Regions from separate parts of the Bacillus sp. EB106-07-01-XG149 genome, predicted to be linked through region 3. Evidence: riboswitches for the same ligand, from Rfam matches in the RefSeq annotation. Region 3 holds a riboswitch; each other region holds the start of a gene.
What was found. A riboswitch is a leader RNA that binds a small molecule or an ion and turns the genes downstream of it on or off. The one in region 3 is predicted to bind lysine.
Positions count from the first base shown of each region.

Region 1 (11,250 bases), on a different contig from region 3:
TCAATCATACAAAGAAATATACCTAAGCACATTAAAAAGACAATCTTAATACCCTTTGATTGCTCCATGTTCATCTACCCCTTTATTTATTATGAACGTGTTTTTCATTCTTCCGTTTTATTGTGTTTTTTTACTTCTAGTTGCTCTAGTTTTCTTTTCAACGTCTCTACTTGAGCACTATACGATGCGATACCTACATCTAGTGAAATTTCTTCAACAAAAGTAATACCTTCTCTCCACTTTTCATATTTCAAACGAAGATCCGCAATATATGCTTCTTTCCTTTCAATTTCGTCCGCAATCCATTTTTTTATTGCCTTGTCATCGCTATAATTACCGAAATACATCCTCATTAAAAAATCTGAACGTAAAACATCTTTCTCTACATCTGTTTGCATGTACTGATAAAACTCTTCACGCCCTTCATCTGTAATAAAGTACATTTTCTTATTCGGTTTTCCTTCTTGCATAATAACCTCTTTCTTTATTTTCCCCTCTTTTTCCAACTGTCGTAACGTTGGGTAAATCATTCCAAAACTCCCATCAAAGAAATGAGTAAATACGTCTTCGAACACAATTTTAATATCATAACCAGACATTTCTTTTCCCATTAACAAGCCTAAAATAACATCTCTTCCCTTCAAAATAAAACCTCCATACTATATATAATCAATAATCATATTAACGACGTTAATATGATTATTGATTATATACCTCATTCCGTTAATTGTAAAATGTTTCTAAATAAAAACACCCTGTAATTTTATTATCTAAAATTACAGGGTGGCTCTACTTTATATTTCATATACAAACTTTGTACTATTTTACAACTTCATCTTGATTAGCTTCAAAACCTTCTGTCTTACCCTCTTTCATTTCATAATAATACGAAGGTAATTCTATATTATGTTCTAAAAGGTAATCCTCAATTAATGAAATGATCACTTTCAACGTTTTCAATCGAGCATATAATTTATCGTTACTCGCGATAATTTGCCATTTTGCATTTGGCTTATTTGTTTTTTCAAACATGTCTTCCATCGCTTTAACATACTCATCCCATTTTTCACGGTTGCGCCAATCTTCGTCTGTAATTTTCCATTTTTTCAAAGGGTTGTTCTCTCTATCTTTAAACCTCTTTAATTGTTCATCTTTACTAATATGATAGAAAAACTTTCCGACTATATAATGATCATCTGTTAATAGTTTTTCAAAATCATTAATCTCATCATACGCTCTCGTCCACTCTTCCTTTGTAGCAAAACCTTCAACACGCTCAACTAACACACGGCCGTACCATGAGCGATCAAAAATAGTAATTTGCCCGTACTGAGGTAGTTTCCGCCAGAAACGTTGCAAGTAATGGTGCCGTTTTTCATGAGGTGCTGGTGCTCCAATTGGATTTACTTGGAACCCACGTGGATCAAGGTGTTCTGTCACTCGCTTAATCGCTCCGCCTTTTCCAGCCGCATCCCAGCCTTCCATAACGAGCATAACTGCGATTTTTTCCTCTTTTACAATTTGCTGCAACGCTAATAAGCGCCTTTGATATTTTTCAAGTTTCTTATTGTACTTAGATTTCGATTCAATTCTTTTCGTTACATCTACTTTAGCAAGATGTCCATTTTCCATAAAACAAATCCCCCTTGTTGTATGACAATGTTATTTTAACATATTATTGGCAATTTTTTCACATTAGAAAAAACTGTGTAGAAAAATCTCTACACAGCTTTTATAAAGAATACAGCAGTTAATATTCGCATTTAAAATGTAAATTACATTCATGAGTGTCATAAATACCACCTTACATTATATGGTATATACTCACATAAAGAGAAGATACTAATAAATAAATCCGTTACAGAATGGGAGCTCTCTAAAAATGAAACGAATAATATTTTCTCTCTTTGCACTAATCTGTTTCGCACTACCAATACAAGTTAGTGCATACACATTCCAATCACTACCAATTGAATCAAAATCAAAACAGTGGTATATCGAAATTGATAAATCCTATAACGTAAACAAGCAAGCAGCGCAGCAAAAACAAGGTGTATACGATACATATCGCTTACTCGTAAAAAACATCGGCAATGATGTGTCAAACGTAGCTGTAGAAATAGTTGATAACATTCCTACCTTTAAAGCTAGTTTTAATCCTACTACATTACATAACAACGTTTCAAAAAGTCAGACAAGCTTTGACTACATCGTATTCCCATTAGACTTTAACAGCCATAATTTCAAAGTCGTCATTACTTGGGAAGAAAAAAATTTCTCATACAACGGTCATCCGGTAAATGAGGAGGAACAAATGAAACAAACATTTGTGTTTAATGAAGAATAAGCCCTAATTTGATTAGGGCTTATTCTTCATTTACAAAACCAGATTGAATCGCTTCCGTTACTTCTTCTGTGATTTCTAGTTCTGTTGCTTCCGTACTAATTTTCTTGTCCCAAATATGTACGGAAGGCTTTTCGTTACAAAGATGTTTTACTAATACTAGTTGATTATATGTTAGCTTATTTTCTCTATGGGTGGCGATATAGACTGTGAAATTTTTTGCTTCAAAGACCTTTTCCTGCAAAGTGTATTGGCTGGCCAATTCCTTTGCTACTATATCGTTCAAGTTTTCTATAATCATATAAGTTATTCTCCTTTCCCTTATATCATCAATCAAATCGTCGAATACTTGGTACACATAATGCTACTCCAATTGTTACAAGTACTAATATAGCTAGTGTTATAATCGTTATCTCGCCACCTATGACAGTAGCTAACCATCCTACAACCACATAACCTAGTGGCACTAAAGCAAATGAACCTAGCATATCAAGGCTTGCCACTCTTCCAAATGCTTCTTCTGGTACAAGCTCTTGTAAACTTGTTTCCCAAATGAGTCCAAATATCATCATACCGAACCCTTCAATTGCCATTAATCCAATTAATGCAGGTGCCCAAGCAATAAATGGCATTATTAAAAGCGTATAACCACTTATTAATACACCACCATAGGCAAGTAATCCCCGCTTATGCCACCGTTCTCTCACGCCAAATATTAGGCGGCAATTACAGCTCCAACACCAGAGGATGCCATTCCTAATCCATACACATATGCTTCAAAATGATGATGAACATTAAATAACCATGGAATTAATACGGTGATAATGCCGGCATCCCCCAAAGCTTTTTCTCTTTGTACGTCCCCTTGCATTTCTCTCTCCTTTTTTCAAATGATTATAGACTTTATTATATATCACTAAAAATTCCCAATATTCTTTTTCGATTATATAAGAAACCATTATGTTATGGTAAAATTATCAAAATAAATATAAAGGAGAATACATTATTATGCCTCAAAATTCTCATAACATCGAGCACCGCATCTATACAATGTGTATGATCCAGCGAAATAATGAAGTTTTACTTATAAAACGCCCCGATCATCGAGGTTTTCCTGGCTACATCGCTCCTGGCGGAAAAGTAGATTTCCCAGAAAGTATCGTTCAAGCTGCTAAACGAGAAGTAAAAGAAGAAACTGGATTACTTGTTTCAAATTTAACTTTTAAGGGATTAGATGAATACGTAAATCCGAAAGAAAATGTTCGATATATGGTATTTAACTATTGGACAGATTCATTTGAAGGTGAACTCCTTTTGAATCCTCCTGAAGGCGAATTATCATGGGTAGCAATCGATACAGCACTAAATCTTCCTATGCAAGATTGGTTTAAAGAGAGATTCCCATTATTTTTTGAAATAGGTACGTTTGAAATTCAACGTGTTTGGGACCAAGACTTAGATAAACAAGTTGCTATGACAATTACGCATACGTAAAAAAAGCTTGGTATCTCTCCAAGCTTTTTTCACTTTCCTTCTATTTTCTTAATCTCATAATCAATTTCTAAAAACTTAACTCCAAATATCCACATTCTATGGTTAGCTTCTAATATGTGATTCGTGTTCTCCTTTATAATAAAAGTCTCTGCTAACGGTAAACGAATTGTAAAGAAACGAGTATGTAAATAAATCCCCTCATCTCCTTTACCATTTCTTCTCAGCTTACTAGTAATGATTAAATCATTACTCTTATTACATAATTTTAAAACCCCCGTCATATTCGAATATGGTAAAGGTAATGCAATATTCATATATGTCTCGCTCTTATATGTGTGCTTTGAGTAAAGAGCTACAAAAATAGATTCTCCTGCTTCATTTTTTCTTAGCCAAGCCCTTACATTCTCTCTTCCATCTTTCTCATCTATTATCCCGACGATAGAGCCATGCATCGTTTCCCACCTACCGCCCATTCCTAAATGTATTTGTCCTACACGCTTACTCATTTTCTCATAGCAAAATGCAACCGGACGAAACCAACGAGCCCACTTAATATGCGATTGTAACTCATACTCTTTTGTATTTTCATAAAAACGAGTAATACTTAAAGGAATCTTCGCCATGTCAAATCCCTCACTATGAAAATCGTTCATATTATCAACTAAACCTTTGTATTCCTTGCTATCTATTAAACTTCTGTTATGTAAAAATGCTTCACCAACTGTCGTATTTCCTATTAACCTGCTCATTGGTTTCCCGTAATATTTATGATTCGGAGCACTCTTTTCAATCATCCAGCCGACAAATGCGGGTAACGCTACTCCAATTCCATTGACAACACCGTGAATCCAAACCATTTGAGCAATTGTAATCGTCATTACATGTTTCAAATTCCCATATGAATATACAAGTGAAAACATAATTGTTACCATGAGTGTGCTAGAAGATATGATTAGGAGAACTTTTGCACTAACAGCATTAAATTTCGTACACCAAACATAAATCCCATAACTATAAATAGCACATAAATATAGGAACACTGCAAAAAATTCAAATACCCTCGAGTACGTAATTCCTATTGCAACTGTCATAGGTGAAATGACGATGACAAACATAATAGCATCATATACTTTACTTCTCTTTTCTCTTTTCCTCCCAATTAAACCAGCTGATAACGGCAATAGAAATGCCGAATAATGAAAGTGTGCAGCTGTAAGCAAAACAATGTCGGAACTAAAGTGCATAATGGAAAGCTTTGCTACAGAAGCAAAAAACCAGAAACCACCTAAAAACAAATACATAAACGCACTATCGATAGCTGTCTCCTCTAACGGTTTCCATCCTCTTTCTAGCAATCTACTTATACCAAATAACGCAACAATTCCTGTATATACAAACCAAAGTAACGCAAAGAAATAATGATTTGTTACGAAAGCTAACGTTGCATTAATTGCTGCAATTGGATATAGCGGCGATACAAATTTATAAAAGAATACATACGATCCATTTCTTGTTTTCTTATCAATGATGCAAAATGACATCGGTATAAATAACAAAATAGATAATAAAATAATTGCTTCCACCGGGTTTATATTTGACCACTCACATATTAGAAAAATAATATAACAAGCAAACCCAACTATTATATTTTTCATATCATTTATTTCCTCTCTACAAATGTTCCCTTATATGAAAATAATGAACCAATTAACGGATTGCTTACTTGTACATGAATTCGAAAGCATTGTAGTGTTTCATCATAACTTTCTACAATGTTGGCCTCTCCGTATAAAAACCTAGGTAACGGGACTTTCCTTCCAAACATGTAAAACCATTGTTTCTTTGAAGAAATATGCATTGCCCCCACCTCATCAATATGAAAATTCAATGTAGAAACAAGTATTTGCGGTTCACCAAAATAATCTAAAATTTCATTATTCTCTTCATCCATCTGCATAATGGCGTTAAAGTATCTTTTCTTATTATGAAAATAAAAAGTACGATTCCACCGCACAAGTTCATTTCCATGTTCATCTCGCTCAGCGGTATTATGTATTGTAAATGGCACTTCCTTCCCCCGCTCAGAGAAAAACATTCTAAACTTCGATGCAATTTTTAATATCAATTTTACGAAAAAAGAACCTCCGTAAATTTCATCCATTTCTCCTTCTCCAGTAAAGCTATTTTCTTCCGTGATCTCATAGCGTTTCTGTAATTTCGGATGAAGTTTTTTATAAGAATCCCCTAATAGTCTTTCATACATATTAGCCATACATTATTCCTTTCTCTTCCTCTTGCAATTTTTTGCACTCGGTAAATCAGAACTATTTATATAACCGACAATCGATAACCCCATAAGTAGAACGTTTAATGTAGTTGGATTAAACGGCTCTGTAAAGCTTACGATATTCGTAAAACCCGCCGCTATCGTTAAAGCTATTAACATAAAAATATGTACGATAAATACTTTTCGTTTTGGAAATGGCAACAGCCATATGGCACCAAAAATAATTTCTAATAATCCAATTATTTTAAGTACAAAAATACTATATTCCGTTGAACCAATTATCACAGATAGCATTTTTACTTCTTCTGAATGAGTAAACACTAGTTTCGGCACTATTCCTTGATACATCCATACAAAAGCAAACAAAAAACATACAAGCCAATATGTCATTGTTCTTCTAATTAGTAATCTCGGATGAAGTCCCTTTTCTAACCATAATTTTAAAGCATCAAAACTCCAAGCAGTCGCCCAGCCTAATAACGGACGAAACATATAGAAATCTATTACATTTCCTATACGACCAAACCTCGTATCGTAATCATATTGCGTCTCAAAATGAATGTGTTCTTTACGCGGTGTATACTTCCAATAACCACGCCCTATTTGAATAAGTGATAATTTATTTGCTGTCCAAAATTTTAAAGAAGAAATCCGTTCACCCGTTTCTTTTCTTATTTCTCCTATCGATTCCCCTTCACCAGCTATTTCAAGTCCTAATCCAATTTTAGTTTTATATAAAAACTTCTGCGGTTCTCCTTCTTTTTTCTTTAAATACGAAATTTCAGTAAAGCGAGCATCCCATTCTATATGTATATCTGGTTCCTGTGTATATACCCATAATTTTTCCATTGTTGTGTTCATTTCTGCCGAAACATAAATAGGCTTTTTCCCCTTCATTCTTCCACCTCCTATGCACTATAAATTTAATGTACATGCTATGAATTTATTTTGCTACAGTTTTCACAAACTCCTTCAAGAAAAGAAAGAATTTTTAAAATTCATACAAAACACTTGATTCCCCGAAAAATTTAAATTATTATAAAACAAATGTTACCAACAACTTCATAAATCAAACACTCTCGCCTAAAACGTGAGATAGAGGTTGCGATACTTATGATTATTCTAATGGAGACACAGAGATGTCTATGAAATTAGATGAAAGGAAGTATTGCCGAAATCGATAATTTTCTCTGCATTTATCGATTGGGGCTGTTTTCGAATAGAAACAGAACTGTCATATGTACAGAAGTGTATGTATGAAGAGCTATCTACAAAAAAGAGATATCATTTTTATGGTATTCCTTTTTTGGCGGTTTTTTTATTAGCTCCGTTTTCTGTTTCCCTTTTCCTGTAACAGCACCATCCTCACTTATTTGAGATGGTGTTTTTTGTTTTTCTCTGGTAACTACAGGAATATTGGGATCTATATATGTCCTAATCTATTCTTAAAAATGGATGAAAGAAGGAATTCGTAATGGAAACGATTGTACAAAAATTTGGTGGCACTTCTGTTGGAAGCGTTGAGCGCATCCAACATGTAGCAAATTTAATTATTGAAGAATATGAACGAGGACATAGTATCGTCTCTGTCGTTTCAGCAATGGGAAAAAACACAGATGAACTCGTAGCACTTGCTAACGCGATTTCAGAAAATCCGAGTAAACGCGAAATGGATATGCTTCTATCAACAGGAGAGCAAGTTACTATTTCATTATTAACGATGGCACTACAAGCAAAAGGTTATAACGCGATTTCATTAACAGGATGGCAAGCTGGTATTACGACAGAATCTGTACATAGTAGTGCACGGATTACTGACATTCATACAGATCGAATTCAATCTTATCTTACTGAAGGTACGATTGTTATTGTAGCTGGCTTCCAAGGAGCCAGTGAAGAACATGAAATTACAACGCTTGGACGCGGTGGTTCTGATACAACTGCTGTTGCATTAGCTGCTGCACTGAAAGCAAAAAAATGTGATATTTACACGGATGTGACCGGTGTATATACGACGGACCCACGAGTTGTAAAAGATGCTTATAAATTAGATGAAATTTCTTATGACGAAATGCTAGAACTAGCAAACCTCGGTGCTGGTGTATTACACCCGCGTGCTGTTGAGTTTGCTAAAAATCATAATGTCATGTTAGAAGTTCGCTCAAGTATGGAACAAGAAAACGGAACAATTGTAAAAGGAGAATGTAACATGGAACAACAATCAATCGTTAAAGGTATTGCATTTGAAGATAATATTACACGCGTCACAATGAAAGGATTAGAACAAGGTGCACTCTCAACAGTTTTCTCTACATTGGCAACAGCACATATTAATGTAGATATCATCATTCAAAGTATTACAAATGAAGGAACTGTTCACCTCTCCTTCTCAATCCATTCTAATGATTTAAAAGAAACATTAGAGGTATTAGAACAAAATCAAGAAACACTTCACTATGAATCTGTAGAATATGAAAATTATTTAGCAAAAGTATCCATTGTAGGATCTGGTATGGTCTCTAATCCAGGAGTTGCTGCGAATATGTTCACTACTTTAAAAGAAGAAGATATTCATATTAAAATGGTAAGTACATCAGAAATTAAAGTATCTGTCGTTATTGACCGCCTTCATTTAGTAACAGGTGTTGAGGCGCTGCATCAATCATTTATGGCAAAAATTGAGCCTTTAGTGCAGATGAGTTAATTTCCACCGGTAAAACTTTAAAAAATATATGAATCTATTTCCTTCCTATATAAATAGAAACAGGATAGGACTGTTTTGTGGGAAAGTCGAAGTTATTCTATCGAATAGCAATTACAGTATCAAATTCTTGAAATGATAGCATTCACGAAATAAAGTTCGCGCATATTTCAATAGTAAAGGGTTTACGAAGTGTTATTCGTTAACAAGATTTTATATACTATGCCCGAAAACACCTTGTCACATTTTCCTACGCTGTGACAAGATGTTTTTTGTTTAGAAAAGATTTTAGTATAATTATGAGGATAATTAAATAATAAATTTATACATAAAAGGAGATAAAAACTATGGCAAACAACCGATTACTACGAATGGACAATGTCAGCATCGTTGTAGAATCACTTGATAACGCAATCTCATTCTTCGAGGAGATTGGCTTGAATCTCGAAGGGCGAGCTACTGTTGAAGGTGAATGGGCTGGTCGCGTAACTGGACTCGGTTCTCAGTGCGTAGAGATTGCTATGATGGTTACGCCAGATGGCCACAGCCGAATTGAACTTTCTCGATTTCTCACCCCACCTACTATAGCAGACCATCGGACAGCTCCTGTAAACGCCCTCGGTTATTTGCGCGTCATGTTCACCGTTGAAGACATTGACGAAATGGTATCCAGACTGACTAAGCATGGTGCTCAGCTCGTTGGTGAAGTAGTTCAGTATGAGAACTCGTATCGACTCTGCTACATTCGTGGAACCGAAGGAATTTTAATCGGTTTAGCGGAAGAACTCGGTAACAAATAAGTAATGTTTTATTAGACGTCTTTACTGAAGTAAAAATATTTGAAAGAACTTTACGCTTAATAAAACTTAGATTTTGAACCCCGTCCTAGCTTTAGAACGGGGTTATGCTTGTTTAAACTTTTTAACATACTATCAACATCCCGAAATCATTATAAAACAATTCAATTACTTGTTATACTCTTTCCTAGGAAATATAACGGACCCTTCTCACTTCTTATCATATATATCTTTTCTTTTAAAAAACGATCTGAACTCATTCAAAATAACTTTCTTCACGTCAGAGTAAAAAACCATCATGAATAGTGCAATTCCTAATAAAATCTCTTGCATTCCTTCATAATCAATGAAAGCACTCACAATTAGCAAACCAAACCCAATATAAAAACCAAACTCATTCTCTTTCTCAAAATCCTCATCTTCATCAATATGTATTTTCTCTTTTAAATTTCGGTTCCCTTTTATTAACTCATCGAGCGTAACATTATACATTTCGCTCAATAAAATTAAATTTTCAATATCAGGGCAACTTTTATCATTTTCCCACTTACCCCGCTTTAACAGGCAGTAAATCTCATCAAAGCTTTTAAGCACAATCAAGGCAGCCAGATGCGATTAACTGCCTATAAAAGCCCGATTGGTTCAACTAATAATCAGTAGGATAAATCGCCCACTGATTAAAGTTTCACTTTATACACTGCTTGCCTCGTTATACCAATCTTTTTAGCAACATCTTCTTGTGAAAATCCTTTTGATTCTCTTAATTTTTTAAGTTGTTGTCCTAAGCTCATAACCTCCCCTCCTTTAACAAATTATTACATAAAAGGATCCAAAAAAGAAAGAAACCATTAGTAAAACCCACTGTAAACCACTCGTTTACACTATAAAAAAGAGAGAATAACTCTTTGAGCTATCCTCTCTCTTCTATTAAAACAGATGAATGTTTTCTTTCTTGCAAGCTTCACGTAAATCGTCAGGCCATACAGAAGATTGAACTTCACCAATATGTGCTTTACGTAAGAAGTACATGCACATTCTTGATTGTCCAATACCACCGCCAATTGTTAACGGTAGTACGTCTTCTAAAATACCTTTATGGAAATCGTACTCACGTTTGAAGTCTTCACCTGTTTTCGTTAACTGCTCATCAAGTGATTTACTATCAACACGAATTCCCATTGATGATAATTCGAATGAAGATTGTAATACTGGGTGCCAGAATAAAATGTCACCGTTTAATTTCCAATCATCATAATCAGATGCGCGTCCATCATGCTTTTCACCTGAACGAAGTGCATCACCAATTCCGATAATGAAGACTGCACCGTGTTCTTTCGCAATTGCATGTTCACGATCTTTCGGTGTTAATTCTGGATATTTATCTTCTAGTTCTTGGGAAGTGATGAAAACAATTTCTTCTGGTAAATACTTTCCAAGGAACGGATACTTTTCAAATAAGTGGTCTTCTAAATCTTTGAATATTCCATAAATTGTTTGTACTGTTTCTTGTAAGTAATCTACAGTACGCCATTCTTTTTGAACGATTTTTTCCCAATCCCATTGGTCAACGTAAATGGAATGTGTTGCATCAAGTTCTTCATCACGACGAATCGCGTTCATGTTTGTA
Region 1 is NZ_JBYTDP010000003.1:780,470-791,719, reverse strand. It holds gene AC3WTA_RS16445 (MFS transporter) at 1-68, opposite strand, end outside; gene AC3WTA_RS16440 (PadR family transcriptional regulator) at 105-644, opposite strand; gene AC3WTA_RS16435 (polyphosphate kinase 2 family protein) at 820-1,632, opposite strand; gene AC3WTA_RS16430 (YozF family protein) at 1,883-2,347, shown strand; gene AC3WTA_RS16425 (hypothetical protein) at 2,367-2,645, opposite strand; partial or broken gene AC3WTA_RS16420 (MFS transporter) at 2,674-3,176, opposite strand; gene AC3WTA_RS16415 (8-oxo-dGTP diphosphatase) at 3,353-3,838, shown strand; gene AC3WTA_RS16410 (YndJ family protein) at 3,868-5,493, opposite strand; gene AC3WTA_RS16405 (DUF4166 domain-containing protein) at 5,499-6,110, opposite strand; gene AC3WTA_RS16400 (DoxX-like family protein) at 6,114-7,022, opposite strand; lysine riboswitch at 7,214-7,400, shown strand; gene AC3WTA_RS16395 (aspartate kinase) at 7,600-8,829, shown strand; gene AC3WTA_RS16390 (VOC family protein) at 9,174-9,626, shown strand; partial or broken gene AC3WTA_RS16385 (helix-turn-helix domain-containing protein) at 9,834-10,172, opposite strand; gene AC3WTA_RS16380 (helix-turn-helix transcriptional regulator) at 10,301-10,414, opposite strand; gene asnA (aspartate--ammonia ligase) at 10,551-11,250, opposite strand, start outside.
Region 1: another riboswitch for lysine. It lies ahead of AC3WTA_RS16395 (aspartate kinase); the one in region 3 lies ahead of AC3WTA_RS24625 (amino acid permease).

Region 2 (11,250 bases), on a different contig from region 3:
GCCAAATAAGTTATTTGTAATGGGAGATAATCGTGAACTTAGTAGAGATAGTCGAAACGGCTTAGGATATATTGAAGAAGATAATATAATAGGCAAAGTGGAATTTGTATATTATCCTTTTTCAAAAATGAAGATTATAGAATAAGTGGGGTTATACACAACCCCACTTATTAAAGTTTCACTTTATCTTCTTTAAAAAACCTTTTGGATTAAATGAGATGAAAAACTTATGCTTAGATTCATCGATTATGAAATTGTTATTTTTAGTTAAAAACTCTTCTACAGCTTCCATTGGACCTGCCCCCCAATCGGGCGAAACAGGATTTCCATTAATAGATGTATCCTCTACAATAATATAACTGCCAGTAGTAACGATAGACTTATAAAGTAAAAGTTCTTTTGAGACATGCTCTTTACTATGATCAGAATCTAAAATAACTAAAATTACATCATCAGGTTTGCGCATACTTAAAATGGTTTGGACGGCCTGTACAGAAACAGAAGAAGCTGTTACATACGTAATGCGGTCATGAGATGGACGATTTGGTTGTGGGAATATATCGATAGTAAGAACGTGACCTTTTCCAATTAGATCTAATATAGAAGCTAAATACAACGCACTACCACCATAACAAGTACCACATTCAATAATTAAATCGGGTTTTAATTCGTAAATAATTTCTTGATACAAAAAAAGATCAGTGGGAAGTTTGAGAATGGGGACCCCAAGCCAATGTGTATCATATAACCAGACTCGACTATCGTAATATTGTTTTAAAAATTCGCTACTTATGTTATCGATTTTGAACACTCCTTTCTGAAACGAAAGTTGTACAATATATTATGTGAAATATAATTATAAGGAGAATGTTTTTTAATAAAAATGAGTAAAATACCTCATTAAAAACCAATTGTTTGTATAATAAAAAACTTAATTCAGCAAGTTCTAATCAAAATGCAATTTAAATATGTAGATGAGGGGAAAAGGAACGTATGTATAAGTACACAATTTGCTTCATTAGAAAAGGAAATGAAAATGATGTGAAGGAGATAACTTAAATTATGGCATTCAAAAGTGAAGAAGAACTGAATAAAGCTTTCGAGGCAGCTAAAGCGACTCTAGCAATAGAAGGTATGATTATTACAAAAGAAATGGAAAAAGTTATAAAAGAAAAGTTAGCTGGAAAGATAACGTGCAAGCAACTTATTACATTAGCTGATGCGATTGCGAGACGTGAACGTACTTAACAATCTAGAAGCCACCACAAAATTTTTAAAAATAAACGGGAAAAAAGAGATGATAGATCCAACTCTCAGGCTCTAGACAAACTATTTTTTGGAGAGTTCAGATGCTAAAAAATAGTTTGTCTCTTGCTTTATGGTTAATTTATCCAACAATATATATATGTAGTACGTTCTATGCTACAATTTATTATAGGGGAGGAAGGTATCTTATGAAAATATCTGTTTATGTTGCAAGTGCATTTAGCAAGGATCATAAAGGCGGAAATAAAGCAGGAGTGGTATTTATGGAGAATACATTGACCACTACTCAAAAAATGGCAATAGCCAAACAACTGGGCTATGCGGAAACCGCATTTATATCAGAATCTGAAATTGCTGATTATAAAATTGAGTATTTTACACCAAAAGAGGAAGTTGATTTATGTGGTCATGCCACAATTGGCTCTTTCGCGATACTGATGCATGTAAATAAACTTTTCAAGAATCGCTATACGATTGAAACGAACAGCGGTGTTCTTACTATTACCATAAAAGATGACATCATATTCATGGAACAAAACGAACCGATATTCTATGATGTTATATCTCCAAACGAGTTCATCGACTGTTTTGATAGTAAAGCTATAGACAATACATACCCAATTCAAATTGTCTCCACGGGCTTAAAAGATATTTTAATTCCTATAAAAAGCGAAACACAATTACATACACTGCAACCTAATTTTGAAAAAATTAAAGAAATCAGCAAGTATTATAATGTTGTCGGGATGCATCTATATACTTTTAATGACAATCGAATAATATGTAGAAACTTTGCTCCACTATACGACATCAATGAAGAAGCAGCGACTGGAACTTCAAACGGTGCATTAGCTTGCTACCTTTATGAACAGCGCTACTTACAAAAAGAAGTCTATGTATTTGAACAAGGTTATTCTTTACACTCGCCTTCCGAAATATTAGTTAAATTAGCAACCGATAGTGATAATAAAATAGAAAAAGTTTATGTTGGTGGCAAAGGCTATTACTGTGAAACGAAGTGTTTAAATATAGAAAATATTGAGTGAAAATAAAAAAAGAGATGGTAGATCCATCTCTTTTTTATATGCTCCATGATTAACTGCGAATCGCCTTAATCATAAAACGATGTTGCTTTACATCAAAATAACCTTTTTGTAAGATGATTTCATGTATACGATATAATTCCTCATAGTAACCTTCGACAGTAAAATCAGGAATTTGCCACGGAATCGCTTTTAAATAATAGACGATAGCGCCAATGTCGTAAAAGCGTTGAAAAGGGAACTCTTTTTTTTCTTCTAAAATAGTAAATCCATTTTCCTTTAACTCAATGCATGCTGCTTCGAGCGACCAACTTGCAAATTCGCTATTTAGCGGTGCGCTAAACTGTTCATTTAGTTCCGCACAATCGAGACCACCAACTTGTTGTGTAAGGAAAATTCCATTTGGAGAAAGAATTCTGTTTAGCTCAGAGGCAGTATACGATTCACGTTGATTTATGATTAAATCAAACTGACCATCTTGAAATGGTAAAGCAGTATCATCTGTTACCTCTATAACTGTAACCCCTAAAGGTTCTAATTTCTTCCGAGCAATTGGCACGTTTGGAGCATAGCCCTCAGTCGCAAAAATAGTTGATGGGAACGGTTGTAACATAGATAAAAACTCTCCGCCGCCAGTACCCATATCGAGCATTGATTCTGCACGCTGCATAAGTTGAAAAGCAGTGCTGCCGTACGACCACGATAAAGGCTCGCTCTTCATTCGACCAGTTTCTGAAATAAAAGAAAAATCCCAACCGCTAAAATTTGTATTAGCACTTTCTAATAAAGTTAAAAATAATAAATCACGTTTCATAATTATATCCTCCTATTTTGTAAGTAAATGATATGATGAGAAAAGAAAAAAGGAGGACCTCTTATTAAAGTGGAACGGTTTTACGTTTCATGTTCGAATAGATTCATATAAATTCGCTCCTTGTTAGAGTGGTTATTTGTATATTCGGGATAATCGAGTGGAAATCCTTTGAAGTTATAAGGGAAGGTGAGAGTGCAACTAAATTTTGGATGGGGTATATAGTGAAACTGCATTGTGCCAACATATTTTGTGAAATATGATATTTCACATTTCTGTTACATAACAATAAAGTCGTACTGTTTATAAAAAAGTGGAACCGTTCACTCCCTTTAGATTTACTTATCTATGGGGATGTTTTTATTAATATAAGAAATTGATATATATACTGAATATAAAAATTTTATTCTTTGAAAATATTCCATAATTTAGTATTGTTTATATATGGAATATTTAGTTTGTACGAAAGGGGGAATAAGATGTTTTTACAAAAGTATAAGGGTTTGATTCTAGGGATAGTGGGTGCTGTATTAGGAATAATATCCTTTATTTACCTTAAAGATTTGGATTATATATATAAGACGGGCCTTAAGTTATTATCTGTAACATTAATCGTTATAGGATGGGTTATTGCCTGTGATTCGACCCGTTTCTATAAAAAAGAGAATAATAATGTATAGGTGTTATTATTCTCTTTTTTATACAGTCTTTAATTAGCGAACATTTCTTATGCAAGGAAGAGGGCAAGGTGCTATATGAAAAGAATGAAAAATGTAATGTTGCTATTGTTATGTTTCTTATGTTTAAGTGGTTGTAATTATGAAGATGAAGATCAGGTGAAAAAATATGTGAAAAAAAAGCACGGAATGGATGTGATTGTAACAGATTGGGGTGCTATACATGAAGGGAATATGGGACATACATATCATACTGTTCAAGCGAAAAATAACAAAAATATTCAATTTAGAGTAGAAGTAGATGGCATCTTATATTCAAGAATAAAAGGTGATGAATATCAATACGGGAAAAAAACATATGAGGAATATAAGAAATTCAAACCCATGCTAGAAGAAATTAAAAAATTAGGTTACGTGGAACCTGAAAATAAAAATGTTTTTCAATATATAGTGGATGATGATTATATAGAGGAGAAACCAACTGATAAGTTAGTATTAACTTTAAAAACGAGTGACAAGATTGATTACAGTCAATTTGAATCAAAAGAATTAGATCGTTTATATGCTTTATTCCAATTCATTCAGAAGAGTAATAAAAAGATAACAAAACTTGAAATTGAGGATCATAATGGTGAATCTATAGGCTTACCTTTTCATAATGTGCAAAAAGCTATAACGAAAGAAGAACTGCTTTTAACAATGAAAAACACTGTAAGCGGTTATTGGACATATTTGATTCAAACTGAAACAAAAGTAGGCGAAAGGTTAAATGAAATTCAAAATGATCGTTTTGTAATTGAAGATATTACTTGTTCAAACCCGAAAGACGGCAATTGTCTAGAGTATGAATTGACTTTAGTTTTCAATGATAGTGAGATAAAATATAGAAATGATTCCTATGTAATAGAGGATTTGAGAAAGGTAGTCACTATTCTTAAAGAAGAACTATATAATAAGGAATTTAACATATTTTTAAGGAACAAGGATGGAACAAGTTATTCACTCTGGCTATCATCAGAAAAAATCAAGAAAAATGATAACATAGAAGAGCTAGTAAAATAAAGGTATAAAGAAGAATTTTAAAGCACTTTTTACGTTTATTATTGCTTTATTCAAAAGGAAAAAACGCTTATACTTCATTTTTGAAGTATAAGCGTTTTTGTTTAAAATACTTAAAAAGAAAAATCTTTTGGCAATGTCCCACTTTTTATTACCGTTCTTAACCCATGTTTTATAATCCAAGGGTTAACTGGATGCTGTTTATGACGTAAATGTTGTAACCATTGAAAAACGAGTTCTTTATCTTCTTTCGTAATATCGTTAATATGATTGGCTACTGATTTTTGGACATATTTAGAAGGATCATTCATTAATGGCTCAAGAAGCTTTAAATTATTTGTAAAGTCACCTTTCAGAGCTCCCATTTTTTTAGCCCACGGAAGTCTTGGTCTTGTACCTTCGGAAACTAATCTTCTAATGTGGCTGTTTTCGTCATGAATCCACTGTTGTAATATGTGTAGTGTGTCTTCATGGTATGTTTTGAGAAAAGGCCGAATGGCATATTCAGCAGTATTCCTTTTTGTTATTGCATACATGGCGTTACATGAGGTTTCAAAATCGTTAAGCCCATATTTTTCAACGTATTTTGCAATAGGCATGTACATATATCCGTTTGTAAATGTGCCTACTTCTGTTGTGTTTTCTGGCCCCAATGTTTTCAGTAAAATATGTATTGCTGCATTAAAATCTTTTTGTAATGCATCGTGTAATTCATCTGCTATTACTTCTATACGTTGCTTTAACTCTAATTTTTCAACTTTACATGTTACGGAAGATACGAAGTTTCTTTTCGGAAAATTAGGATCGTGTTTACAAATAGAATCAGCCATTATTTCTGCTAATTCTTCATTAAATAAAAATTTTAACGGAACATATTTACCCATTTTTTCACCTCATTTGTCAGCTGAAAACAATTTTTATTTTTTAATCGACAATCCATAAACTAAAGTCTCACTCGGAGTCGTAATACTAAAACCTGTCGTCTTATAATCAAGTTTCACCGTATCACCAGTGTAGTCTTTCGTGAATGAATCCATTTGTACGATAAACTCGGCATCTTTATATACAACATCATCTGCATCATATGTATCCCAAATTAAATCAACATCAACGAAAATACTACAAGAGTTTGTCATTGTTCCTCTAATGCGAATGATCTTTTTATCTTCACGTTCTAATTTATGTATAGCTGCTTTTGCTTCATCAGTAATACGAATGTTCATGGTATCCCAACCTTTATATATATTTCCTTTATTATTGCAAAAACAGGAGAAATAGGGAAGGGAGAAGCATCGGAATAAAAAACGAGCAAACATATTTGTTTGCTCGTTTCACTTTATTTCAATTCACATTTATCGAGCGGAATCACTTTCGTTTTCTTCGTAAATTTATATCCTAACCATAGTACTAAGAAGAGTGGTAAACCGATGTAAGAAACGAGTACACCGTTCCAATCGATTGATTCGCCCATAAATGCGCCGTAGTTTTGACCTAAAATTACGATGACACAAAGTGCAAATGCGAAAATTGGACCGAACGGGAACCATTTTGCTCTATATGGTAAGTCTTTCAAATCTTTTCCTTGTGCGATATATGCTTTACGGAAACGGTAATGACTAATTGCAATTCCGACCCATGCGATAAAGCCAGACATTCCAGATGCGTTTAATAACCAAATGTATACAACACCGTCACCGAATAAAGAGGCAATGAAAGCGATACTACCGACAATTGACGTTACGATTAATGCGTTAACAGGTACACCGCGGCTATCTAATTTACCAAGAAACTTTGGTGCTTTTCCTTGGCGAGCTAAGTCCCAAAGCATACGAGTTGATGCATACATACCAGAGTTACCAGCAGACAATACTGCCGTTAAAATAACAGCGTTCATAACAGAAGCAGCAAAGGCAACGCCCGCTTTTTCAAAAATAAGTGTAAATGGACTTACTGTTACATCGCTTGCAGCAAGGCTTTCAGTCGTATAAGGAATTAATAAACCGATAACGAGAATCGCAAGGATATAGAATAAAAGAATACGCCAAAAGATAGAACGAATTGCTTTTGGAATGTTACGCTCTGGATCAGCAGTTTCACCAGCAGCTACACCTAATAATTCAGTTCCTTGGAATGAGAACCCAGCAGCCATAAATACACCGATAATTGCCATAATGCCGCCATTAAATGGTGCATCTGCAACAGTGAAGTTTTTAAAGCCAACAGATTCGCCGCCCATAATTCCGAAAATCATCATAAAGCCGACAATTAAAAAGATAATAATAGTAACTACTTTAATAAGTGCGAACCAATATTCAGATTCACCAAACCCTTTAACAGATAAATAGTTTAAAAGGAAAATAATAGCTAAACATAATCCACTCCAAATAAGAGAAGGGGTATCTGGGAACCAAAATTTCATAATTAATGTTACAGCAGCGAGTTCAGCAGCAATTGTAATGGCCCAGTTATACCAATAGTTCCATCCAAGTGCAAAGCCAAGGGATGGATCAACAAATTTTGTTGCATACGTGCTAAAAGATCCGGTAACAGGCATGTAAGCCGCGAGTTCAGCTAAGCTTGTCATTAAAAAGTAAACCATAATTCCAATTGCGGCGTATGCGACTAGTGCACCGCCAGGACCAGCTGTATGGATGACACCACCGCTGGCAAGAAATAGTCCGGTACCGATTGTACCACCGAGAGAAATCATCGTAAGGTGACGAGATTTTAATCCGCGTTTTAATTCACCTTGTCCTTGTGTAGTTTGCGTTTTAGAGGTAGATTGATTTGTTGCGCTATTCATGTTCAACACTCCTTTTCTTGTAGGTTAGGAAGGAGCGGGGGAGAAAAATACAAAAAACCGCCAAAGGAATTAGGCGGAACGTTTCACAAATAACCACCCCATCATACCCTTCCGTTAAGATAGCACCCCACGTTTACACGGTAATTTTGTAAACGTGACAGTTCTGTTCCTTTCGGAGACAGCCCCAGCTCATATTTCCAGAGAAGAAATATAAACTTCGGCAACTTTTCCTTTCAAACGGAGTTGGTGACATTCTCTGTGTCTCGTCCGTTTTACTCATAAAAGTCGCAACCTCTACCTCATCGGATTGATGAGGATTTGATATATTGCTAAGATTTTTAATATATGGCAATTGTAATGACTTTCTGAATATATTGCAAGATATTTTGTTAGGAAAAGTCAAAAAATATCGGTTATTGTATAGGAAACGCTTGCAAAACTCCACCCGAACCTACTGTTATGTAACAAAAAACAAATAAATAAATTGTTATACAAATGTTTCGCAAAAAATATTGAAAAACCCTTTAAAAATAAAAGAAAATTCTGAAAAAATAATTCGACATTCATAATAAGGTCATATTTTTTGTTATAATTAAAAAAACGTTTAAGCAAAAAAGGGGAAATTAACATGAAATTAGAAACAGAAAGACTCTATATAGTACCGTGTACAGAAGAGAGTATGCAAGTTGCTAACGAGCAAGGATATAACAGTGGTCCGCATATTGTAGGGCATGTAGAAAATGTAAAACAAAATAAGGTTTTATTACCTTGGGGCGCGTGGTATGTCATTCGCAAAGAAGATGACATCGTTCTAGGTGATATAGGATTTAAAGGGAAACCAAATGAGGAACATACAGTAGAAATTGGTTACGGATTTATTGAGAAATATTGGAATAAAGGGTATGCGACAGAAGCTGTAAGAGAATTAATAAATTGGGCTTTTCAAACAGGAGAAGTAGAAACGATTATTGCGGAGACACTTCTTGAAAATGATAGCTCGATTCGTGTATTAGAGAAATTACATATGAAGAGAATTGACACTACAGAAACGATGATTAATTGGAAAATAGAAAAATAAAAAATACCGCTCGAAGTATATCGGGCGGTATTTTTATCGTTATGGTAGCATTTGTTTTTGATCATTCGGATATCCGGCTGTCGATGCGTTAGAACGCTTGGAATGATTGCGAACAGCAATGAAAATAGAAATAATAACGACAAGACCAACTGCCACGTAAGAAAGTGAAATAATAGTTGGATCAACTTTAAATGTAGTAAGCAATGTACGAATGTTTGTAAAGATAATAAGGCCACCAACTAATACGCCAAGTAAATGAGAAGGAACGATGCGTACTAGCCATGCAGCGATTGGTGCCGCAACGATACCACCGAGCATGAGAGAAAATACCCAAACCCAGCTTACTTGTTCCCATCCAAGTGAAATGAAAAATCCAATTGTTGCAGCGAGTGAAACAGGAAATTCGCTCGTATCTACAGATCCGATAACTTTTCTAGCTTCATTTCCTCTTGCCAAAAGTACAGGTGTCGTAATCGGACCCCAGCCACCACCACCAGTTGAATCAACGAATCCAGCGAATAAGCCAAGCGGAACAAGCTGTTTTGCAGACATACGTTTATTTGAAGTAACAATTTGTTTTTGAATGATGAATCGTAATAAAATATAAACCCCTAAAGTAAATAAAAATACGGAAATGTACGGTTTAATTACATCGCCAGGTAAATTGCTTAAAAAACATGCCCCAATAAATGCGCCAATTGCTCCTGGTAATGTAAGCCTGGAAACGGTATATTTATCAACGTTTCCAAATTTGATGTGAGATGCACCAGAAGCGGCGGTTGTAACGACTTCAGCTAAATGAACAGATGCGGAAGCTACAGCTGGTGCGATACCAAACATTAATAATAGTGAGGTAGATGTTACCCCGTACGCCATTCCAAGTGCCCCATCAATCAATTGAGCGAAAAATCCGATAATAGCAAAGACAATTAATTTCTGCATAAATAATCCCCCTGTAATAATAAATGAAAAAGGCACTTTTCCCGTATGAGAAAAGTGCCTTTGGTTTTTCCAATCAGCAATAATTAAATTTGTTTCATTATAATACATATTAATCGTATAAATCAACTGGGTTTTAAAGTTTTTTGAATTGAATGAAAGAAAAATAAAATATACAATAAAAGGATGGAGAGAAAGGGGAGAAAGACATGTTACGATTTGATCATCTCGTACACGCAGTATATGGTACACCGGAGGAAGCGGCAAAACAAATACAGGAGCGTGGATTTCATACTGCAATAGGCGGAGAGCATATTACTTGGGGTACTTGGAATAGTTTATGTTATTTTGATTTATCCTATATAGAATTTTTAGCAGTTCAGCATGAAGAAAAAGCGAAGAAAGCAGACAATCCATTAGTACAAGAAACAGTAGTAAAATTACAAGACGGAGAAGGAATGCTACAAATCGCAATTCGAACAGATGCCATTGAAGACCTAGCAAATAATTTTAGTAAGCACGGTTTACATACGATAGGACCATTTGAAGGAAAACGTATAAGAAAAGATGGCCGTCTTTTAGAGTGGAAAATGTTATTTGTAAAGCAAGAGGAAAACAGACCGAAATTACCTTTCTTCATACAGTGGAATGAAACGGATGAAGAAAGAAGAAACGATTTACGTAACATAGGAACAATCACTGAACATAAAAATAAAGTACAACAAATTGAAACGATTCATTACGCAGTGAAAAATGTTCGAGAAACAGTACGGAAATGGAAAGAAGTAATGGGGCTAACTGCAAGCTCAATCACAAAGAATGAAGAATGGAATGCGGAGTGTCAAAGCGTATCATTTGGTGATGTTCATGTGCAGTTTTGTGAACCAATAGGAGAAGGGTTAGTACTAGAACGTTTGAAGCATCATGGCGAATATCCATTTGCAGTGGAGTTTAAAGGTGAAAATAAACGAGAGCATGAAGTGTTAGGTAGTTTGTACATATATTGATAGAGGTGAATGTTGTGAAGGAAATGCTTAGAGAGATAGAGAGACAACTAGAATGGCATCGTATTGTAAAGTGTACAGCTATTTCAAAAGGTTTTTCACATGAAGAAAAATATAAAGTTGAATTAAAGAACGAAGAAACTTATTTTGTGAAAGTATGTGATGCTGTTCATTTTGAACGTAAACAAGAAGAATATACGTATATGAAACAATTAGAGTTATTACATATTCCAACGCCCAAGTTAATTCATTTCATAAAACTTGAGGAATTAAATAAATGTGTACAAGTATTTGAATGGGCCCAAGGTGTAAATGGTGAAGAAGGTTTAGGGAAGCTATCGGTGGAAGAACAGTATAATGCAGGAAGAAAAGCAGGGGAAGTATTAAAGAGGATCCACTCAATTGGAAGAGAAAGTGCAAGTAATAAATGGGGAACGGTTCGATGGAATAAATACGAAAGATACGTAGAAGCGTTAGCAAACTATGAAATAGACTTCCTTAATTTGAAGCCAGTATTAAGTTTTGTAGGGGAGCATAAACAATTATTGAAAAATCGCCCTATTACCTTTT
Region 2 is NZ_JBYTDP010000007.1:119,551-130,800, forward strand. It holds gene lepB (signal peptidase I) at 1-145, shown strand, start outside; gene AC3WTA_RS23580 (cephalosporin hydroxylase family protein) at 179-811, opposite strand; gene AC3WTA_RS23585 (hypothetical protein) at 1,063-1,248, shown strand; gene AC3WTA_RS23590 (PhzF family phenazine biosynthesis protein) at 1,455-2,312, shown strand; gene AC3WTA_RS23595 (class I SAM-dependent methyltransferase) at 2,362-3,123, opposite strand; gene AC3WTA_RS23600 (hypothetical protein) at 3,600-3,800, shown strand; gene AC3WTA_RS23605 (hypothetical protein) at 3,876-4,859, shown strand; gene AC3WTA_RS23610 (DNA alkylation repair protein) at 4,970-5,740, opposite strand; gene AC3WTA_RS23615 (iron-sulfur cluster biosynthesis family protein) at 5,774-6,079, opposite strand; gene AC3WTA_RS23620 (amino acid permease) at 6,193-7,659, opposite strand; lysine riboswitch at 7,772-7,964, opposite strand; gene AC3WTA_RS23625 (GNAT family N-acetyltransferase) at 8,288-8,737, shown strand; gene AC3WTA_RS23630 (sulfite exporter TauE/SafE family protein) at 8,777-9,787, opposite strand; gene AC3WTA_RS23635 (VOC family protein) at 9,886-10,683, shown strand; gene AC3WTA_RS23640 (aminoglycoside phosphotransferase family protein) at 10,698-11,250, shown strand, end outside.
Region 2: another riboswitch for lysine. It lies ahead of AC3WTA_RS23620 (amino acid permease); the one in region 3 lies ahead of AC3WTA_RS24625 (amino acid permease).

Region 3 (11,250 bases):
TATAATCCCGATAATAAATGTAATAAGCGTTAATGGAATTGTCGTAAACACAGCTTCCTTCAGCATAGGCATGAAGGAAGACTGCATAATATCTATCCAAGTAGACAATCGATCTGAAACCAGCGCACTACTTAGATACATTTTCACCGAACCATTTTTTCGCTATTTTATCGTACGTACCATCTTTTTTCATATCTTCTAACGCTTTATTTACTTCTTGTACTAGCTTGTCGCTACCTTTACGGAATAAGAATCCACTTTGTGACGCTTCTTTTTCTGTATCTACAATTTTAATTTTTGCATCTTTTTTCGTTTCTAAATAGTTTAACACTGATAATTTATCATTAATTGTGAAATCAACACGGCCAGTGTTTAATAATTCTGCAGCTTGGCTAAAGCCTTCTACATTCGTGATTTCTGCACCATTTTTCTTAGCAATATCTGCATAGTTACTTGTTAAAGATTGTGCTGCTTTTAATCCTTTTACATCAGCAAATGTAGCAGGTTTATCTTTATCCTTCGCAATAACTAATACCGCTGAAGATGAAACATATGGGCTAGAGAAGTCATATTTCTTTTGACGATCTTCACGAATACCAACTTCGTTTGCAACCATGTCGAAACGTTTTGCATCTAGACCAGCAAGTAAGCTATCCCATTGTGTTTCTTTAAATACAGGTTTTACTCCTAAACGTTTTGCAACTTCTTCTGCTAATTCAACGTCAAATCCAGTTAATTTATTACTTGAATCGTGGAATGTGAACGGTGGATATGTACCTTCTGTTCCAATTACAAGTTCACCACTTTGTTTTATCTTTTGTAACGCATCTTGACTAGCTGTATCTTTTTTCTCTTCTTTGCCGCAGCCTGCTACAATCCCGATCGCTAAAGTAGTTACTGCAAGAACTGAAAATAATTTTTTCATGATGGTAATCCTCCAAGTATTCTGATAGGAATTTAAAAACTATATTGATTGTATGCAATCTTGAACAATTTTTCAATGAAAATGTTCTTATTTAGTTTATCCTTTTTCTTCATAATCAAACAAAAGGGGAAAATAACGCTACATACAAAAAATAAGTAACATTTTTTAATATAGCATTTATAAAGAAAAAGGTAAAACAATACTTCTTATTTAACTGTCGCGATTCACTAAAAAAGAACTTGCAAAAATCGCAAGTTCTCCTCCATACATATTAAGCGCTCTGGTTTCCTTCCATTTGCGTTTTGTACATATCGTAATAACGCCCGCGCTTTTTCATTAGTTCATCATGAGAGCCTTTTTCTAAAATCGTTCCTCTATCAAGCACAATAATTTGATCTGCACTTTTAATTGTGGAAAGACGGTGAGCGATAATAAATGTCGTTCTTCCTTTTTTCACAACTTCTAACGCTTGTTGAATCATCGCCTCTGTTTCTGTATCAATACTAGACGTTGCTTCATCTAAAATTAAAATGGCTGGGTCAAAAGCGAGTGCCCTAGCAAACGAAATAAGCTGACGTTCTCCAGTGGAAAGCGTGCTTCCCTTTTCTGTAATTTCTTCATTTATATTGTTCGCAAACCGTTCCGCACCAACATCACGCAATGCTTTTACGATGCGCTCTTTTGAAATTTTTTCGTTCTCTAAGCTTACATTAGAAGCGACCGTCCCGCTAAATAAAAACGGATCTTGCAGTACGATTCCCATATGTTCACGCGTTGCTTGTTTCGGCATCGCTTTTACATCGTGACCATCAATCGTAAGCTTCCCTTTTTCAAACTCATAAAACTGGAAGAGTACATTCATAATGGAACTTTTTCCTGATCCAGTATGACCGACAAGTGCCACTGTCTCGCCTTGTTTCGCTTCAAAAGAAATATTTTTTAGTACTTCATCTTTTCCATTATAAGAAAACGACACATTATCAAACTTTACATTTCCTTGTAAGCGAGGCATACGTTCCTCTTCTACTGCTTCCCCTTTTTCCTCTAACAATTCAAAAACACGTTCTGATGCAACACGCGATTGTTCCAAGTTAGCAAGCTGATTTACCATATTTGTAATTGGTGAGAACAATCGTGTTAAATAATCAACGAACGCATACAGTATCCCTAGAGAAATGACGCCTGAAGCACTTAATGAAGCACCACCGAAATACCAAATCACACCTGTGAAAGCAATATTTCTTAATACAGACACTAAGTTATGAGAAGTTGCTGCATTTAAATTCAAAATTTTATTTTGATATTTAAAATAATCACCATTTAATTCTTCAAACTCTTTCTTCGTTTCACGCTCTTGACGAAACGCTTGAATAATTGGCATACCTTGAATAGATTCATTCACTGTCCCATTAATATCAGATAAACGTGAACGCATTTTATGATTGTATACAGACGCATACTTTCTATAAAGAATTGCCCAAACGATTAAAATCGGGATGATAAGTAAACATAATGTCGCCAATTTTACATCGAGTAAAAATAGCGCAGCGAATATCCCGATAATATAAATGATACTAGAAACGAATGTCGCCAGTACCGTTACGTATAAATCACGAATGGCTTCCGTATCATTCGTAACACGCGATACAATTTTCCCTGCTGGTAAATGATCGAAATAACGAATCGGCAACGTTTGAATATGAGAAAAGACATCTTCCCTCATAATTTGAATAATTTTGTTCGCTGCTTTCTGTAAGAAAAATTGCTTTCCGTATGCAAATAATGAGACAACCACTAATAAAGCGAAATAACCACCACCAAGTAATAATAGGGGGTTTATTTCTGGTTTATAAAACGCAAACACTTCTTCTTTCGTTAATGCTTTCGCTTTATACACTTGCACTGCCTTACCATTTTGGACGGTAATCATATCATCTTTTACAGTACGTGACCCTTCAGCATTCACTTTATTCGGTACAAAGTAATATTGAAAACCGACTTGCATCACGCGTACTTCTTTTCCTTTTTTCTCACCTTCCTGGAAGCGATCACTTCGCTTATAAAAGGCACCATTATACGAAACAGCCTCTTCACTCTGTTCTGTTTCATACCAAGGTTTCTCTATCCCGACGATATGATCGTCAATCATCGTTTTCGCGACGAAAGGACCAGCAAGCTCTGCGATGACGAAAATAAATAACATTAGCATCGCTGCAAAAATCGTCCCTTTTACTTTCATCGCATATTGGAACAATCGTTTTGATACGCTCATATTTTCACCCCACTATCCGCACTTTCACTTTCCCCTTGTTGTCTTTCAAACTGCTCCGCATACCAGCCTCCGCTTTGAATAAGCTGTTCATGCGTACCTTCTTCCATTACTTCACCTTCATCCATAACGAGAATCCAATCCGCATGTTGTACGGCAGATAAACGGTGCGTCGTAATAATCGTCGTCTTTCCGCTTCTTTCTGTTCTTATATTCTCGATGATCGCTGCTTCCGTACGAGCATCAACAGCTGATAAAGAATCGTCCAAAATTAAAATTTCTGGATTTTGAATAACAGCTCGCGCAATCGAAATCCTTTGTTTTTGCCCTCCTGATAAAGAAACACCTTTCTCTCCGACGAGCGTTTCTAACCCTTCTGGTAAAAACTCTAAATCCTTTGTAAACGCCGCAATTTCAATTGCTTTCTCGAGTTCTTCTTCCGTCGCTTCTCGGTTCCCAAATAAAATATTTTCCCTCGCTGTCTTTGAGAACAAAATATGTTCCTGAGGTACATACCCAATCCACCCGAGTACATTTTCATTCGTTATTTTATCTAACGTCACATCAGAGACCGCAATATCCCCATCACCAAGCGGATATTGACGAAGAAGCTGACGTACAAGCGTCGTTTTTCCGCTTCCTGTTTTTCCAACAACTCCAAGCGTCTCCCCTTGTTTTAATGTAAATGAAACCTTCTTTAAATTTTTTTCATTTGATGAAGGATATGAAAAGGTAACGTCATCAAACTGAATATAATCTGGCTCTTGTACAAGCTTTGGGTTTTTCGGATCCTTTACATCCGGTTCGTACGCTAATGTTTCATTCACACGGTCTAACGAAGCGTTTCCTCTTTGCATAACATTAATTAATTCGCCAATTGCAAACATCGGCCAAATCATCATCCCTAAATACACGTTAAATGAAACAAGTTCACCAAGTGTCACCTTTGATTGAAATACAAGATACGCACCATACACTAAACCGATTAAATAACTAAGGCCAACAAGCATTTTAACAGTTGGTTGGAATAATGCATCAATTCTCGCTACCTTCATATTTTTTTCGTAGACGTCATCTCCTAAATGATGAAACCTTCCCTCATCTGCATTCTCTTGTACGTATGCACGAATAACGCGCACGCCGGCGATCGATTCGAGTACTTTATCATTCATATCTCCGAACGCATCTTGCGCAACTGTAAATCTCTCATGCAATTTCTTTCCATATATGTTCATCGCATACGCCATAATCGGAAGCGGTATAAGCGCCGCAAATGTAAGCTCCCAACTGATTGTAAATCCCATCATAAAGACAATTGTAAGCATATATAAACTCGAATCCACGAGCGTTAATATACCGAAACCAGCTGTCATAGCAATTGCTTTTAAATCATTTGTCGCTCTCGCCATTAAATCACCAGTACGATTTTTATGATAAAACGTCGGTGTCATCTTAAGTAAATGCCCCATAAACTTAGAGCGCATCGTCTTCTCCAGTACGAATGCTCCCCCAAACAGCTGATGTTGCCAAACGAAAGTAAGACCATATCCAATTACCGTAACCCCTATTAAAATAAGAATAAATTGCATAATTGCCGCATTCGTTAACGTTCCTGTTTTTATATTATCAATCGTAACCCCTAACACTTTCGGGGGAATGACTTCAACTATATTCACAATTAAAAGAGCTCCAATGGCGATACTATATCTCTTCCAATGCTCTTTAAAAAACCATTTTAGCTTTAGTAATACTGATAACAATGTAACCTCTCCCTTCTCGTTCTCGTTTCACTCCCATTTCTTTACCCACTATCCAGACCCATCACATTTACATTTCGTAATCCATACAGTCTCATCACATTTTTCCACCTTCCAAATTTTTATATAGTAACGTGGAAAATAAACAAAAAAAAGCATACCGCCGCTTGACGATATGCACAAAAATGCATAAAAGCGTACGTTACGATATACGCAACGTACGCTTTTTATAAGACAAAGATGCCTTATATATCCGCACGGGTTGCGTAATGATATGAATGTTTTCTGCCATTTAACAGAGCTAAGCCCATTACATTTACGATTACAATCATTACGCACACCCCCTTCATTTATTTTCCATTTATAATCTTACAACTTTATTGAGTATTCTGTCAATTATTTTTTTACAAATCGAATAAAAATATACGCTACATCATTTTGAAATAAGGGAATTTTCTGTAAGAAAGGGCATACAAAATAAAAAAAGAATAAGAAATCGTTTTCACAAACATTTCATTTGAAAAATGCTATCAAACACCCTACAATCACCTTATACTCACTCTTACAAGTTGCTATTTTAGGAGGACTAATCATGACAACTAGCAATACGTACAAATTTTATTTAGACGGAGAATGGAGAGAAAGCTCTTCGGGAGCAACAATCGAAATTCCATCTCCATACTTACACGAAGTAATTGGACAAGTACAAGCAATTACTCGCGGAGAAGTAGATGAAGCAATTGCATCTGCAAAAGAAGCTCAAAAATCATGGGCGGAAGCTTCTCTACAAGATCGCGCAAAATATTTATATAAATGGGCTGATGAGCTCGTAAATATGCAAGATGAAATTGCCGATATCATTATGAAAGAAGTCGGTAAAGGTTATAAAGATGCGAAGAAAGAAGTTGTTCGTACAGCTGATTTCATTCGTTACACAATCGAAGAAGCTCTTCATATGCACGGAGAAAGCATGATGGGCGATAGCTTCCCTGGCGGAACGAAATCTAAACTTGCGATCATCCAACGCGCACCACTTGGTGTTGTATTAGCAATCGCACCATTTAACTACCCAGTAAACTTATCTGCTGCAAAACTTGCACCAGCATTAATTATGGGTAACGCTGTTATTTTCAAACCAGCAACTCAAGGTGCAATTAGTGGTATTAAAATGGTTGAAGCACTTCATAAAGCTGGCCTTCCAAAAGGTCTTGTAAACGTAGCTACAGGACGCGGTTCTGTAATTGGTGACTACTTAGTAGAACACGAAGGCATCAATATGGTATCGTTCACAGGTGGTACAAACACAGGTAAACATTTAGCGAAAAAAGCTGCAATGATTCCACTTGTATTAGAACTTGGTGGTAAAGACCCTGGTATCGTTCGTGAAGATGCTGACTTACAAGATGCTGCAAACCATATCGTAAGCGGTGCATTCTCTTACTCTGGTCAACGTTGTACTGCTATTAAACGTGTACTTGTACACGAAAACGTAGCAGACGAGCTTGTTAGCTTATTAAAAGCGCAAGTAGCTGAGCTATCAGTTGGATCTCCAGAACAAGACAGCACAATCGTTCCATTAATCGACGACAAGTCTGCTGACTTCGTTCAAGGTTTAGTTGACGACGCTGTTGAAAAAGGTGCAACAATCGTTATCGGTAACAAACGTGAGCGTAACTTAATTTACCCAACATTAATCGACCACGTAACAGAAGAAATGAAAGTTGCTTGGGAAGAGCCATTTGGCCCAATCCTTCCAATCATCCGTGTTTCTTCAGATGAGCAAGCAATTGAGATTGCTAACAAATCAGAGTTCGGCTTGCAAGCAAGTGTCTTCACAAAAGACATTAACAAAGCATTTGCAATTGCTAACAAAATCGAAACTGGTTCTGTTCAAATTAACGGACGCACAGAGCGCGGCCCTGACCACTTCCCATTCATCGGTGTAAAAGGTTCAGGTATGGGCGCACAAGGTATTCGTAAGAGCCTTGAGTCTATGACACGTGAAAAAGTAACTGTATTAAACTTCGTTTAATCTTATATGTAGAAGCTGATCTAGTTTTAGATTAGCTTCTTTTTATATCAAATAATTATTCATTCCTAATAACAAACTCTTCTCTATAATCTGATTATTACTATATCCATTGACGTATAAAAATACATTTGTTACTCTTAACTACGTTAATTTAATATTTAAATCCTCATTCGTATCTCGGTGAGGTAGAGGTTGCAATCATTAAGAGTATCGTTTCAGGAGATGTAGTGGCATTGATGAAGGAATGAGAAAGGAATGATTGCCGAAGTAAGTCGTGTCCACCATGCACACTTGCTGGGTCTGCATTTAATAAGTGCAGAACTGTCACAAACGAAACGTTTCGTTTGTGGAGAGCTATCGAGAGGTATGTCGTGGGTTTCTTATAAGATAGAAAGCATGTAGCGGCAAATTACGTGCTTTTTTTGTTTTGTTTGGGACTTTTCTTCTCTACTAAGAAGACATACATATCTCCTCGCTTGACTTGGTTATACTAACTTTGGAGGTATTTTCTATGCAACAAAAAAAATGGGGCTTTTGGGTACTAACAGCTTTCGTTGTCGGTAACATGGTTGGCGCTGGTATTTTCATGGTGCCAAGTACGTTGGCACAAACAGCAAGCCCTCTCGGTGTCACTTTAGCTTGGTTAACAACAGGGTTTGGTGTTTTAATGCTAGCTCTTGTTTTCGGTAATTTAGCAATTCGTCGTCCTGATTTAACGACAGGACCACAAAGTCATGCATATGCTTTATTCTCATCACCAAAAAAGAAAAAAATGGCTGGTTTCAGTATGGTATGGGGATATTGGGTTGCAAACTGGGCAAGTAACGTTGCCATCATTACATCTTTCGCGGGATATTTATCACTCTTTTTCCCAATTATGAAAGATACACGACTACTATTTTCAATCGGTTCTTTTAACATAGAAGTCGGAAAACTAATTACATTTACGATTTGTTCCATCTTACTTTGGGGAACTCATATTATATTAACAAACGGTGTAAGTGGAGCTGGAAAGCTAAACTTCTTAGCAACAACAACGAAAGTAACTGGATTCCTTTTATTCATCGTCGTTACGTTATTTGCATTCGAAGCTTCTAAGTTTGGACAATGGTACACACCGATGATCGATAAATCAGGTGTATCACACGGCCTTCTTTCACAAGTAAATTTAGCTGCTCTTACAACGCTTTGGGCATTTATCGGAATTGAATCGGCAGTACTTTTATCAAACCGTGCTACCTCTCCTAAAACAGTAAAACGCGCAACAGTTGCAGGATTACTTATTACAGTTGCGATTTACTTAGGAATTACCATTTTAACAATGGGTGTACTTCACGTTGATAAATTACAAGCTTCTGAACGTCCATTAGCAGATGCATTAAATGCTGCAATGGGTCATGGCGGCGGGAAACTGATGGCATTACTTGCTCTTACTTCCCTATTCGGTTCTATATTAGGCTGGATTTTATTAAGCTCAGAAGTACCGTATCAAGCAGCAAAAGAAGGTTTCTTCCCTTCCTTCTTCACGAAAACAAATAAAAAAGGAAGTCCAATTTACTCATTACGACTAACAAACATTATGTCGCAAGTGTTCTTATTCTCAACACTATCCGGAACAATTGCGGAAGCTTATACATTCGTTATTACCGTATCAACACTAGCCTACCTCATTCCATATCTCGTTTCACCAATCTTCCAGTTAAAACTAGTCGCAACTGGTGAAACATATAAAAATGAAATGCGGGCAAGAATTACAGATGGCATAATCGCAGTGATCGCACTTTGCTACGCACTATGGGTTATTAAAACCGGCGCAGCCGATATAAAAACGTTCCTTCTCGGAATTGGTTTATTCGTAATTGGCTTTGCCTTCTATCCATTAATGAATCGTGATCAGAAAAAAAATAACGAAAAGAAAAACGAGCAAGTTGCGTAACGCAATTTGCTCGTTTTTTCTTTTGTAAAACATATATAATAGAACAAAGAGGTGAAAAACATGTCAATTGAATCACTATGGAGCAGCCGCTTCCAACAACATATTCAAAATATCATTACATACTTTGCACGTATGATTAACGGTTTACTATATAGCTTTATCTTCGTTGCCTGTATAGGTGCTTACTATTATGCAAAGTTTCTTAAGACAGCTCCTTCTAAAGGACTATCTTTATTACTTATTACAATCGTCCTAACAGCGATTATAACGAGATGTCCTATCCGTACATTTATTCAAAAACCTGATGCTGTCTATTTGCTTGCATTAGAAGAGAAACTAACATCTTATTTTAAAAAATCTCTTCTATATAATTACATCATTCAGCTTTTCCCATTATTATTTACGTTCCTTATTCTCGTTCCACTTGCACTGCAATCATTACAATTAACTGTACCTTTCTTATGTACAATCTTTATCGTTTTAATGATTATAAAAGCTTGGAACATGTATACACATTGGATCTGGCGTGATAGTCATGAAAAAAATATATGGTTCATTATTCGTATTGCTTGTAACGCCTTAATCATTTTCATGCTGTTTTACTCGGCACATGTTCTCATATTAGGCGGATTGCTCTTACTACTTGCTTTCCTACTTCTATATACGAAAAAACAGCCTACAAAACGAATACCGTGGGATTACATAATCGAGCAAGAAGAAAAAATGAACGTCCGTTTTTATCAATTTGCTAGCATTTTCACCGATGTTCCGCAACTGAATAAGCAAGTAAATAAAAGAAAATGGCTTACAAATTGGATTGAACCTTTATTACATAAAAAACGAGCAACTTTCTTCTATTTACATACACTAGCATTTTTACGCGGGAATGATTATTTCGGTATATATATTCGCTTAGGCTTAATCGGTGCCTTCGCCTTATATTTTATACCAAACATATACGTAAAAGGCGCTATCGCATATATCGTCCTATATATGATTTCTATGCAGCTCCGTTCCCTGTGGAAATATTTTTCGGGAAATATTATCGTAGCATTATATCCAATTAATACTGAAAAACGAATGAATGAATTTCTTCGCTTAATCTTTATATTACTAAGCATTCAACTCATTGTATTTTCAAGTGTTATACTCATTGCTACAGGTCAATTTTTACATAGCCTTATCATTATGATTATCGGGGTACTCTGGATCAAATTTATTATTGTACCAAAAACGAAGCAACGCGTTTCTGCGTTTTAACGAAAAGAATTATCTTAAAGCCAAGGAGAAGATAAATTATCTCCTTGGCTTTTTTATTTTTCTTCCTCAAACAAGAATCACTGAAACAACCGACATTTTATGATTTTTACATACAAAAACGATAATACATGTTTACGCGCTAACAAAAAGGGTATGTATTAAAGTAACAGGGCAAAGGAACTGGAGGGAATGAAAAAATATGAATTAAAGTTTCACTTTATAAAAGACATTGCTCAAGGATGATTCTGGAACCGATAATATAATATAATATAAGGAGCGGATTAGAATGAGTAAAAAAATTGCTATTTTAATAACGGATTATTTCGAGGACACAGAATACACAGAGCCAGTAGAAGCTTTTAATCAAAAGGGATATGAATTAACAACTATTGAAATGGAAAAAGGTAAAACGGTACACGGTAAACGAGGAAAAAGTGAAGTCGTAATTGATAAAAGTATTGATGATGTTTCTCCAGATAACTTTGATGCCCTCTTCATACCAGGCGGATTTTCCCCAGATATGCTTCGTGCAGATGAACGTTTTGTTCGCTTTAGCAAAGCATTTATGGATGCGAAAAAACCTGTTTTTGCTATTTGTCACGGCCCCCAATTACTCATCACTGCACAAACACTTGAAGGACGCGATGTGACTGGATATAAATCTATTGAGGTCGACTTAAAAAATGCTGGTGGACATTTTCATGACAAAGAGGTTGTCGTATGCCAAAATCAGCTAGTAACAAGTAGACAACCAGAGGATATCCCAGCGTTTATTGAAGAATCATTGCGTATATTAGGGTAGCTAGTTTGGTTAACCTCCTTTTATTTGTATGAAAAAAAATTTAATCAGTGGGGTTTTGTTCATCCCCCACTGATTATTACTTCTCACCAACCGGGTGTTTTCAGGAAATCCGGCTTCCACAAATAGCATGGGATAAATAAAAGGATGGAATCCAAAAGTTCATTTTTAATAATCTTTGGGATTCCACCCTTTTCTCGTCCCCAAATTTCTAATCACTTTTCATAGGCAGTTCTCATATAGTGAAAATGACTATACAATTCCTATCCATA
Region 3 is NZ_JBYTDP010000008.1:97,592-108,841, reverse strand. It holds gene AC3WTA_RS24650 (amino acid ABC transporter permease) at 1-141, opposite strand, end outside; gene AC3WTA_RS24645 (amino acid ABC transporter substrate-binding protein) at 128-925, opposite strand; gene AC3WTA_RS24640 (ABC transporter ATP-binding protein) at 1,197-3,197, opposite strand; gene AC3WTA_RS24635 (ABC transporter ATP-binding protein) at 3,194-4,954, opposite strand; gene gapN (NADP-dependent glyceraldehyde-3-phosphate dehydrogenase) at 5,544-6,983, shown strand; lysine riboswitch at 7,162-7,348, shown strand; gene AC3WTA_RS24625 (amino acid permease) at 7,495-8,919, shown strand; gene AC3WTA_RS24620 (ABC transporter permease) at 8,980-10,179, shown strand; gene AC3WTA_RS24615 (type 1 glutamine amidotransferase domain-containing protein) at 10,466-10,981, shown strand.